DNA from 3 places in the Clostridium sp. CTA-17 genome. Region 1 is predicted to be linked to each of the others. Evidence: riboswitches for the same ligand, from Rfam matches in the RefSeq annotation. Region 1 holds a riboswitch; each other region holds the start of a gene.
What was found. Region 1 has a riboswitch for lysine ahead of lysA (diaminopimelate decarboxylase). Riboswitches for the same ligand answer to the same signal wherever they lie in the genome.
Positions count from the first base shown of each region.

Region 2: another riboswitch for lysine. It lies ahead of ACYUCG_RS11645 (Na+/H+ antiporter NhaC family protein); the one in region 1 lies ahead of lysA (diaminopimelate decarboxylase).
Region 3: another riboswitch for lysine. It lies ahead of ACYUCG_RS03895 (amino acid permease); the one in region 1 lies ahead of lysA (diaminopimelate decarboxylase).

Region 1 covers NZ_BAAABF010000001.1:971-4,265, reverse strand. Annotated here, with positions in the region: gene lysA (diaminopimelate decarboxylase) at 150-1,445, opposite strand; lysine riboswitch at 1,576-1,747, opposite strand; gene ACYUCG_RS00025 (NAD(+) diphosphatase) at 1,855-2,394, opposite strand; gene sfsA (DNA/RNA nuclease SfsA) at 2,785-3,295, opposite strand, start outside.
Region 2 covers NZ_BAAABF010000007.1:81,282-84,576, forward strand. Annotated here, with positions in the region: gene ACYUCG_RS11645 (Na+/H+ antiporter NhaC family protein) at 1-1,513, opposite strand, end outside; lysine riboswitch at 1,678-1,847, opposite strand; gene ACYUCG_RS11650 (ABC1 kinase family protein) at 1,940-3,295, opposite strand, start outside.
Region 3 covers NZ_BAAABF010000001.1:889,096-892,390, reverse strand. Annotated here, with positions in the region: gene ACYUCG_RS03905 (hypothetical protein) at 1-147, shown strand, start outside; gene ACYUCG_RS03900 (dicarboxylate/amino acid:cation symporter) at 182-1,402, opposite strand; lysine riboswitch at 1,605-1,779, shown strand; gene ACYUCG_RS03895 (amino acid permease) at 1,903-3,295, shown strand, end outside.

The DNA of each region.
Region 1 (3,295 bases):
TAAATAAATTTATATAATTCTAAAAAAATTTTATTCTACTATATTAATTATTATCCTTCACTTTTTATTATATACTTTAATACATTATTCTAAATACTTTTAATAAAAAAAGTTGTATAGTTTTTTTACCATACAACTTTATATATTAATTAAAAACATTCATTTCTAAGCAAATCTTCATAAGTCTCTCTTTTACACATAACTTTTGAAATTCCATTGCTTACACTTACAACTGCAGCCTTAGGGATTCTATTATAATTATTAGCCATTGAATGTCCATATGCTCCAGTGGACATAATTGCTAATATATCTCCAGTTTCCATTCTAGGCATTTCTATGGAATTTAAAAGCACATCCCCTGATTCACAGCATTTACCCGCTACAGTAACTATCTCTTTAGAATTATCAAAAACTCTGTTAGCTATTAATGACTCATAATTTGCACTGTATAAGGCTGGTCTTATATTATCACTCATTCCCCCATCTACACTTACATATTTTCTTATATTAGGAATTTCTTTTATAGCTCCTACAGTATAAAGAGTTAATCCTGCATTACCCACAATACTTCTTCCTGGCTCTATACTTAATATAGGAACATTCATATTTAATTTTCTGCATATTTCATCAGCTTTATTTATTATAACTGAACAATATTCTTCTATTTCTTTTGGCTTATCCCCTTCAGTATAATATATACCAAATCCTCCACCCAAGTCTAATTCTTTAATTTCATATCCTAATGTTTCTTTTATATCGTTTATAAGATTTAGCATAATTTCTGTTGTATCTTCAAAAGGTTCTAAGTCAAATATTTGAGAACCTATATGACAATGCAATCCATTAAGTTCTATATACTCTAATTCCATTGATCTTTTAACAACATCATAAACTGTATCACCAATTACAGGGAATCCAAATTTTGAATCTAATTGACCTGTTTTTATATATTCATGGGTATGGGCCTCTACTCCAGGAGTTATTCTTAAATAAACTTTTTGAACTCTTCCATATTCTTGAGCTATAGAATTAAGAACTTCTAGTTCATGAATATTATCAACTATAAATCTTCCAATTCCTAATCGTACTCCTAAATCTATTTCATAATCAGATTTATTATTACCATGGAAATATATTCTTTCTAATGGGAAACCTGCTTTATAAGCAGTATAAAGCTCTCCACCTGAAACAACATCTAAATATAAATTTTCTTCATTAACTAAATTGCACATGGACATATTTATAAACGCCTTTCCTGCATAGGTAACTCTGTTTCCTCTTTCTTCACACTTCATAGCATTATAGTATCTTCTACAATTGCTTCTCACTAATTCTTCATCAATAACATATAAAGGAGTTCCATATTCCTTGCTTAAAGCACTTGCTTTTAATCCTCCAACATATAATTCATTTCCTTCTACTTTCATTGATCCAAATAATTTCATATCTTTTCCCTCCACAAACTTTTTTAGTGGCAGAGTATAAAAGTATGCAAAGCTACCGACTTTTTGGCATTTAATTCCAATAAATAAAAACAGCAAAGGAACACCTTTGCTGCCTTAATCGCAACTTAGCGTACCTTGTAGCACTCCACTTTTTTCAAAGTGACAGTTATATGCATATTATACATATACCCAGAAATATTAATCACCATTAATATCTCTTCGGCCATAATCCCTTTCATCATACATAAAACACTCGTCAGCTACTTATGACTACTCTTAATTACGGCACCTCTACTTTGGTCCTATTTTCAAATTATTTATGCTTTTATTATATTAATTATTGTTTATAATGTTACTAAAAAATCTCAACTAATGCAATATTATAAATTAAAATTATTAATAAAAAAATTTACACATTACAATTATTTCCTTCACATCTAAATGCATTAGTACCTTCATAACCTATTTCCTTTAAAACTTTTTTTACCACTCTTTTTCCTATGCTATCCTCATTTAATTCACAAAGAGCATCCTCTATATTATACCAAGCAGCTCCCTCTACCTCAGTTGATTTCTCTATCTCTCCTGATTCATAATATGCTAAATAAGTTAGCATAAGCAATTCTTTTCCTTGTACAAAATCACTACCTAAATATTTTATATCTTTAACTGTTATTCCTGTTTCTTCTTTTACCTCTCTATAAACAGTTTCCTCTGCACATTCATCTACACCTACATATCCAGATATAAGAACTTTAGAATTTTCATATATATAACTTTGTTTTAAAAGAATTATTTCATCACCTTTTATTACAGCAACAACAATACAAGGCTTAGGTAAATCAAAAAACATCATATCATGTTTACTACAATAAGGTATCATTCCCTCATCCCAGCTATTCTTTAACTCTAATTTTTCACCACATAACGGACAATATTTAAATTTCATAATTAATTTCTTTAGTAAAGCAAATATATTACCTTCTATAATTTTTTATTATTTCAATTAAATCTAATTCTAAAGTAAAGCAAATATCTTTTCTTCCGTAATTTCTTAAAATCACCATCTATAACTTATAAAAATTCCCTATTTTAACTAAGAATAGTAATATATAAATTAAGCTAACTAAAGTTCACCACCTTTCATATTCTCAAATACTTATCATATCTTTTATATAAACTCAACTTTAAATACTAAATCCCCTAACATTAAACTTAATATTTTGTGTTTTATATTTCACATATATTTATATTTTTAATTCTATAAACTAAACTTATGATAATAGATGCCTTAACTTATGCTATTTCAGCTCCTACTTTCCAATTCTATAAATTAAACTTATAAAACTATTTCTACAGGATTAAGCAACTCAATTTCCTCTTCAGTAACTTTGCAATTATATGCAAAGATATCTACTCCTTCTTTTTTAGCTAATCTCAATGCTTCGCCAAACTTAGGATCTGTTTCATCATTAGGATAAAACTTATTTACATTATCTATCTGTATTAAAAAAATTATTCCTGCACCCATTCCTAATTTTTTAATTTCAATCAGTTCTAATATGTGTTTCTTTCCTCTTTCAGTTGGGGCGTCTGGAAATCTAGTTTCTCCATTTTCCTCTAAAGTTACACCTTTTACTTCTAAAAAATATGTATTTTCATTATCATCTTGTAATTTAAAATCAAATCTAGAATTTCCAAAAGTTTTTTCTCGACTTATATTATTAAATTTTACTAACTTTTCTATCTTTTTATTTCTTAATGCCTCTTCTACAACTTTATTAGGAATCTGAGAATCTATATTTATTAAAACCTCTCCCTTATAAGCTGCAATTAAATCATAAGGAGTT
Region 2 (3,295 bases), on a different contig from region 1:
CTGTTGAGGAAAGTATTGTGGTATCAGAAATAGGTGAACAATGATCTCCAAAGATAGCACCTGTTAATACTGCTGATGTGCTTACTATAACAAAATTCCATTCTGGATTTATTGCAAAAGCTAATGGAATTGCAAGTGGCATTAATATTCCCATTGTTCCATAAGCTGTACCTGTAGCAAAGGCTATTATTGAACCTAAAATAAATATTATTGCTGGTAATAAAAATGCTGGTATTGCATCTGATAGTACTCCTACCAGGTAAGAAGCAGTTCCTAATTCTTTAATTACAGAACTTAAAGACCAAGCTAATATAAGAATTACTCCTGTTATTAAAAGTCCTTTCATTCCTTCAATCCAAATTCCTATTCCTTCTGAAATAGTAAATATTTTTCTACCAACTCCTAATATAAGAGCTACTATAGTTGCTAATAAAGCTGATTGGAATAAAACTACTGAAGCATCTGCATTTGAGAATGCTGCTTGTATTCCAGCAAAACTAAAAGGTGTATTATTCATAAGCTCTATTATGGCTAAATCTTCTCCACCCATTATAGTTACCCATCCACTATAATAAAACCCTATTAAAGATGATACTATTAAAACTCCAATTGGAATTATTGCATTCCAAACACTTAATTTAATTCCTTCTATAGGTTCTAAATCTTCACTATCTGATGAAATTTCTGTAGTAGATAAAACTTCTCCTCTTCTAGCTCTTCTCTCAGCTTTAAGCATTGGTCCAAACTCTCTTAAAGTTATTGCTGATATAACAACAAAAGCTAAAATTAATATATTATAAAATCTATATGGTATTGTTTCTAAAAATACTCCAAAACCATCAGCTTGTATTCCTACACTTTTTAAAGCATCTCCAATTAATCCAACCTCTAAGCCTATCCAAGTTGATATTATTGCTAACCCTGCAATTGGAGCTGCCGTTGCATCTATAACAAAGGCTAATTTTTCCCTTGAAACTCCTAATTTATCTGTAACTGGTCTCATTATTGGTCCTACAATTAATGAGTTAGCATAATCATCAAAGAAAACTGCTAAGCCTAAAAGCCAAGTTGTAAGTTGTGCACTCTTAACAGTCTTAGCCTTTCTTGCTAAAGCCTCAGCTATTGCCTTTGCTCCTCCCATTTTAGCTACTAAATGAATTACTCCTCCAATAACTAAAACCTGAAGAATTATCCCTGCATTCCAAGGATCAGCTAAGGAATTTAAAGCTCTATAAGTAAAATCAATAAATCCTTGAGTTAACGCTGTAATTATATTAAATCCATTTAATTGAAGCATTATACATCCTGTAATTGTTCCTATGAATAAGGAAACTACAACATTCTTAGTTAAAAAAGCTAATACAATTGAAACTAATGGTGGCAGCACTGTCCACATTCCAAACTTAGCTGAGTTTACTGCCGCAGCATCTTCAGCAGCAAAGACTAATGTTGAGCATAACATTGTCATTGCAAAAACCGTTAGAAAAACTTTAAATCTAGTTTTGTTTCTCATTATAAATTCCCCCTTAAATATGCAGTGAATTAATTTACAGAGGTGTTCCCTTATTTTCTCTTATTATAAAATTTCTGCAAAAAAGACCTTAGGCTTGATCAACCTAAGGTCTTAATACTTAATAAAATTACTTTTGCAAATAAACTTTTATTTATTTAATTCCCTAAGATGATAGCTCTCCACATTTTGTGACAGTGTTGTATATATTCTATACAACCCCAGCATTTAGCCTTAAAGTATTAGCCAAAAACTTCGGCGATAACCCCTTTCCTAAAACTTCTACGCTACTTAACTCCATTTTAGTAATCTTGATTCTCGCGCCTCTACCTCTTTTTAAATTATTCACTTTTAAATTATTATATTGTATACATTTATACAATATAACTATGTTTCTTTCAAGTATTTAATCGCTTTATTAACTATTTATTAAAAAAATCCTGATTTTATTATAGAAATCAATAACCACAATCCAAAAATTCCTGATACTATAAAGCCTATTAATCCTAAAATAGGAACACCTTGAAAAGTAGGTCCCGTTTTAGCATTAACTATTAATGAGGAACCTATTATCATACATCCAACTATTAATGAGAAAGCTATTCTATTTACCATTTTATTTAAATCTGTAAGTGGCTTATCTAATCCCTTCATTTCAAATTGCAACTTAGCTCTTCCCTTAGTCAAACTATCCACAAGTTCTGAAAATTTAGTAGGAATTTCTATACTCTTAGAAGCAAACTTATATGCTTCAGTTATAAGTTTATCCTTATTTAAACTTTTTAGCATTTCCTCTTTATTTCTTTCTTTTACATAAGGATAAATACATTCCATAATTTCTAAATCTGGATCTATTTTAGCTATAACCCCTTCTAGTATAACTATAGATCTTACTAAAGTAACTAATTCTCTTGGAAACTGAATATTATTTCGTTCTGCTATCTCAAAGATTTCTTTAAATAAATCTGATATTTTTATTGTCTTTAAGGATGCGTTTATATATTTTGAGACTATATTTTTCAAATCATCATACAATACTGAATATTCAACTTTTCCTTTTTTTATTCCTATAGCATTTACAAAATCAACTAAGGTATCAATATCACCTAAAACCATAGCAATCATGGCCTTATTAAGCCAATTTCTTAAATTTGTTTCTAAAGTTCCAACTAAACCAAAGTCTATAAAGTAGATTTTACCTTCTCTTATAAATAAGTTTCCTGGATGAGGATCACCATGAAAAAATCCATCTTCAAGAACCTGTTTAAAAAATGAATTTGCTAATTTATTCGCAATATCCTCAAAGTCATATCCTTCTTCTTTTAAAATATTGAAATCTGTTATTTTACAACCATCTATATATTCCATGGTAAGAATTTTCTTAGAAGTAAGCTTATCAACAATTATAGGTGCACCAACACAGGCTACATTTTTATTTAGCTCTCTAAATTTTTTAGTATTCTTTGCTTCCTTTTCGAAATCAAGTTCCTTTAAAGTAGCATCTTCAATTTCCTTAAAGGCTTCAACAGGATTAATTAATGTATTCGTTATATGATTAGAAGTTAATTTGCTAAGTCTTCTTAATATGCTTAAATCAAGCTTCATTTTTTCATCTATTTTATAATGCTGAACCTTAACTACCACATCTCTTCCATCTATTAATTTAGCTCTATGAACCTGCGCAATTGATGCTGAAGCTAATGGAGTTTCACTAAACTCTAAGAAATATGTATTTATGTCAGTCCCAAAAGATTCATAAAATATTTCCTTTACCTTATGAAAGTC
Region 3 (3,295 bases), 890 kb from region 1:
GGTAATTTAAAGAAATATGAACTTATAATGAATACTATGAATCAATTTTATGTAAATGATGATACAGAAGTAGTATTAGCTGATGAGGGCTTTGATTCTTTATATGATCAATTATTCCCTAAAAGTAGCAATATAATTCTTAAATAAAAAATGACTATGAGAAATTCTCATAGTCATTTTTTTAATTACAACTAACCTTTGGAATGAATTCTTCTTCAGCCTCTTCAATTTTAATGTTAGTATTGTTTCTTTTCTTTAATATTGATTCTACTATTATAGCTATAGCTCCATCTCCAGTTACATTAGTTGCTGTTCCAAAACTATCTTGAGCAGCATGCAGTGCTATCATTAAGGATTTTTCAACATTACCAAATCCAAGCATACCTTCAAGTAATCCCAAAGCAGCCATAACTCCGCCACCTGGTACCCCTGGTGCTGCTACCATAGTTACTCCTAACATAACTATAAATGGAATCATAACAGAGAAAGTTGGAGTTTGTCCTTTCATATACATTACAGCCATTGATGCAAGAACTAGAGTAATAGTATCACCTGCTAAATTTATTGTTGCTCCTAAAGGAATAACAAAATCTGCTACATCTTGGTCAACATTATTTTCTTTAGTACAATTTAAAGTAACTGGGATTGTAGCTGCTGATGATTGAGTTCCCAAAGCTGTCATATATGCAGGAATCATATTTTTTAATAATTTTAATGGATTTTCTTTCTTTAAAGTTCCAGCTAAAACATATTGAACCACTAAATAAGATCCTTGTATTGAAAATAAAACTAAGTACACAAGTCCAAAAGACTTTAGAGTAGTAAAAATCTCACCATTATAACTTAACTTTGAAAATATTGAAAGTATGTAAATAGGTACTAAAGGTATTAATACATTTTTTATAGTTAATAAAATAACATGATTAAACTCTTCTGATACCTTCAATAAATAACTATTTTTTATTCTTGATATTCCTATTCCTAATAAGAATGCAAAAACTAAAGCAGACATAACACCAAACATTGGAGGAATATCAATTGTAAAATAAGGATCAACATTTACTGAACCAGTGCTTAAAGAAGCACTTACTATAAATTTAGGAAGTAATGAACGTCCTATAAAGAAAGTAATTATTCCTATTAAAAATGTTGAAGCATATGAAATTAAAGTAGTTATGAAAAGTCCCTTTCCTGATTTATTTCCTAAGGATGCTATACCAGGAACTATAAACCCAACTATTATAAGTGGGATTAAGAAACTAAGTAAATTTCCAAATATGCTATTAAAGGTCATTAATATTCTAATAGGTATATCTAAATTAATATAGGAACATCCTAGCCCAATAAGTATTCCTAAAATAATTGCAACAAATATTCTTTTTATTAAGGATAAATTTTTCATAATAGCCCCCTTTTGTATTCTTATTGAATACACATGTTTTTTATATGAGTACATATTACTATAGTTAGGATTTAAAGTCAACAATAAAATCTAAATTATTTCATAAATTGTTCAGTAATTTTTGTTTATAATTTTTATTTATCAACAAAAAAATATTGACATTTTGCAAATTTAATCTCATAATTGTTAATATAAAGTGAATAACTGAGATAGAGGCGCGATGATTAAGAGTATCTTTGCAGAGGTAAGCACATTGAAGCAAAGTGAAAGGATGAATCGCCGAAACCATTAGAAGAGGCTTTAATTCTATTAGGTTGGGGTTACATAGAATATATGTAACACTGTCACAAATTATTTTGTGGTGTGCTATCATGAAAGAAGAGTATTGTATATAACTTTACGAACCCTTAAGCATGAAACACGCTTAAGGGTTTCTTTTGTTAGCGAAAACTTAGTTATCACTTATGGCTTAATTATTAAAACCATAAGGAGGACTAAAAATGAGTCAAGAACAAAATACTAATCTAAAAAGAGGCTTGAAATCAAGACACCTTAGTATGATTGCTATGGGAGGTGCCATAGGAACTGGTATTTTCTTAGCAATGGGAGATACACTTCATCAAGCTGGTGTTGGAGGAGCTTTTGTAGCTTACGGAATTATAGGAGTAATGGTATATTTTTTATGTACAAGCTTAGGGGAGATGGCAACATATATGCCAGAAACAGGTTCTTTTGGAGCTTATGCAACAAAATTCGTTGATCCTGCTTTAGGATTTGCTCTGGGATGGAATTACTGGTATAACTGGGCTATAACAATAGCAGCAGAAATGGTTGCAGGCTCTTTATTAATGAAATTTTGGTTTCCTAATGTTCCAGCAATAGTTTGGAGCGCATTATTTTTAGTAATTATATTAACTCTTAATTTATTATCTGCTAAAGCTTATGGAGAATCAGAGTTTTGGTTTGCAGCTGTAAAAGTTGCTACTGTTATAATATTCTTAATCGTAGGGGTTCTTATGATTTTTGGAATATTAGGTGGAGATAATGTAGGATTCAAAAACTTCTATGAAAATGGAGGGCCATTTATTGGAGGAGCAAAATCAATTTTCATGATTTTCTTAATAGCTGGTTTCTCATTCCAAGGAACTGAATTAGTAGGGGTTGCTGCTGGAGAAAGTGAAGATCCTGAAAAAAATGTACCTAAGGCTGTTAATACAATATTTTGGAGAATCTTATTATTTTATTTAGGAACAATTTTGGTAATAGGTGCTTTAGTGCCAAATGCTCAAGCTGGAGTAGAAACAAGTGCCTTTACAATAGTATTTGAGAAATTAGGATTAGCTGGAGCTGCTTCAATTATGAATGCTATAATACTTACTTCTGTTTTATCAGCTGGTAACTCTGGTATGTATGCATCAAGTAGAATGCTTTATGCCATGGCTAAAAGTGGAATGGCACCTAAGATTTTCGAAAAAACCAATTCTAGAGGAGTACCAGTTAATGCTATTATAATAACAACAATAATTGCAAGTTTATGTTTCTTAACAGGTATTTATGCTGAAAATACAGTTTATGTATGGCTTGTAGCAGCCTCAGGATTATCAGGATTTATAGCTTGGCTTGGAATAGCAATATGTCACTATAGATTCAGAAAAGCTTATGTGGCACAGGGTAAAGATATGAACAGATTAGTTTACAAAGCTAAATTATTTCCTTTAGGACCTATAATTGCTTTAATATTATGCGGAATAATAGTTTTAGGTCAAGGATATGCATATTTAGATGTTAGAAATGGAGTAGACTGGGGTGGATTAATTTCATCTTATATTGGATTACCTTTATTCTTTGGATTATTTGCATATTATAAAATTAAGCATAAAACTAAACTAATAG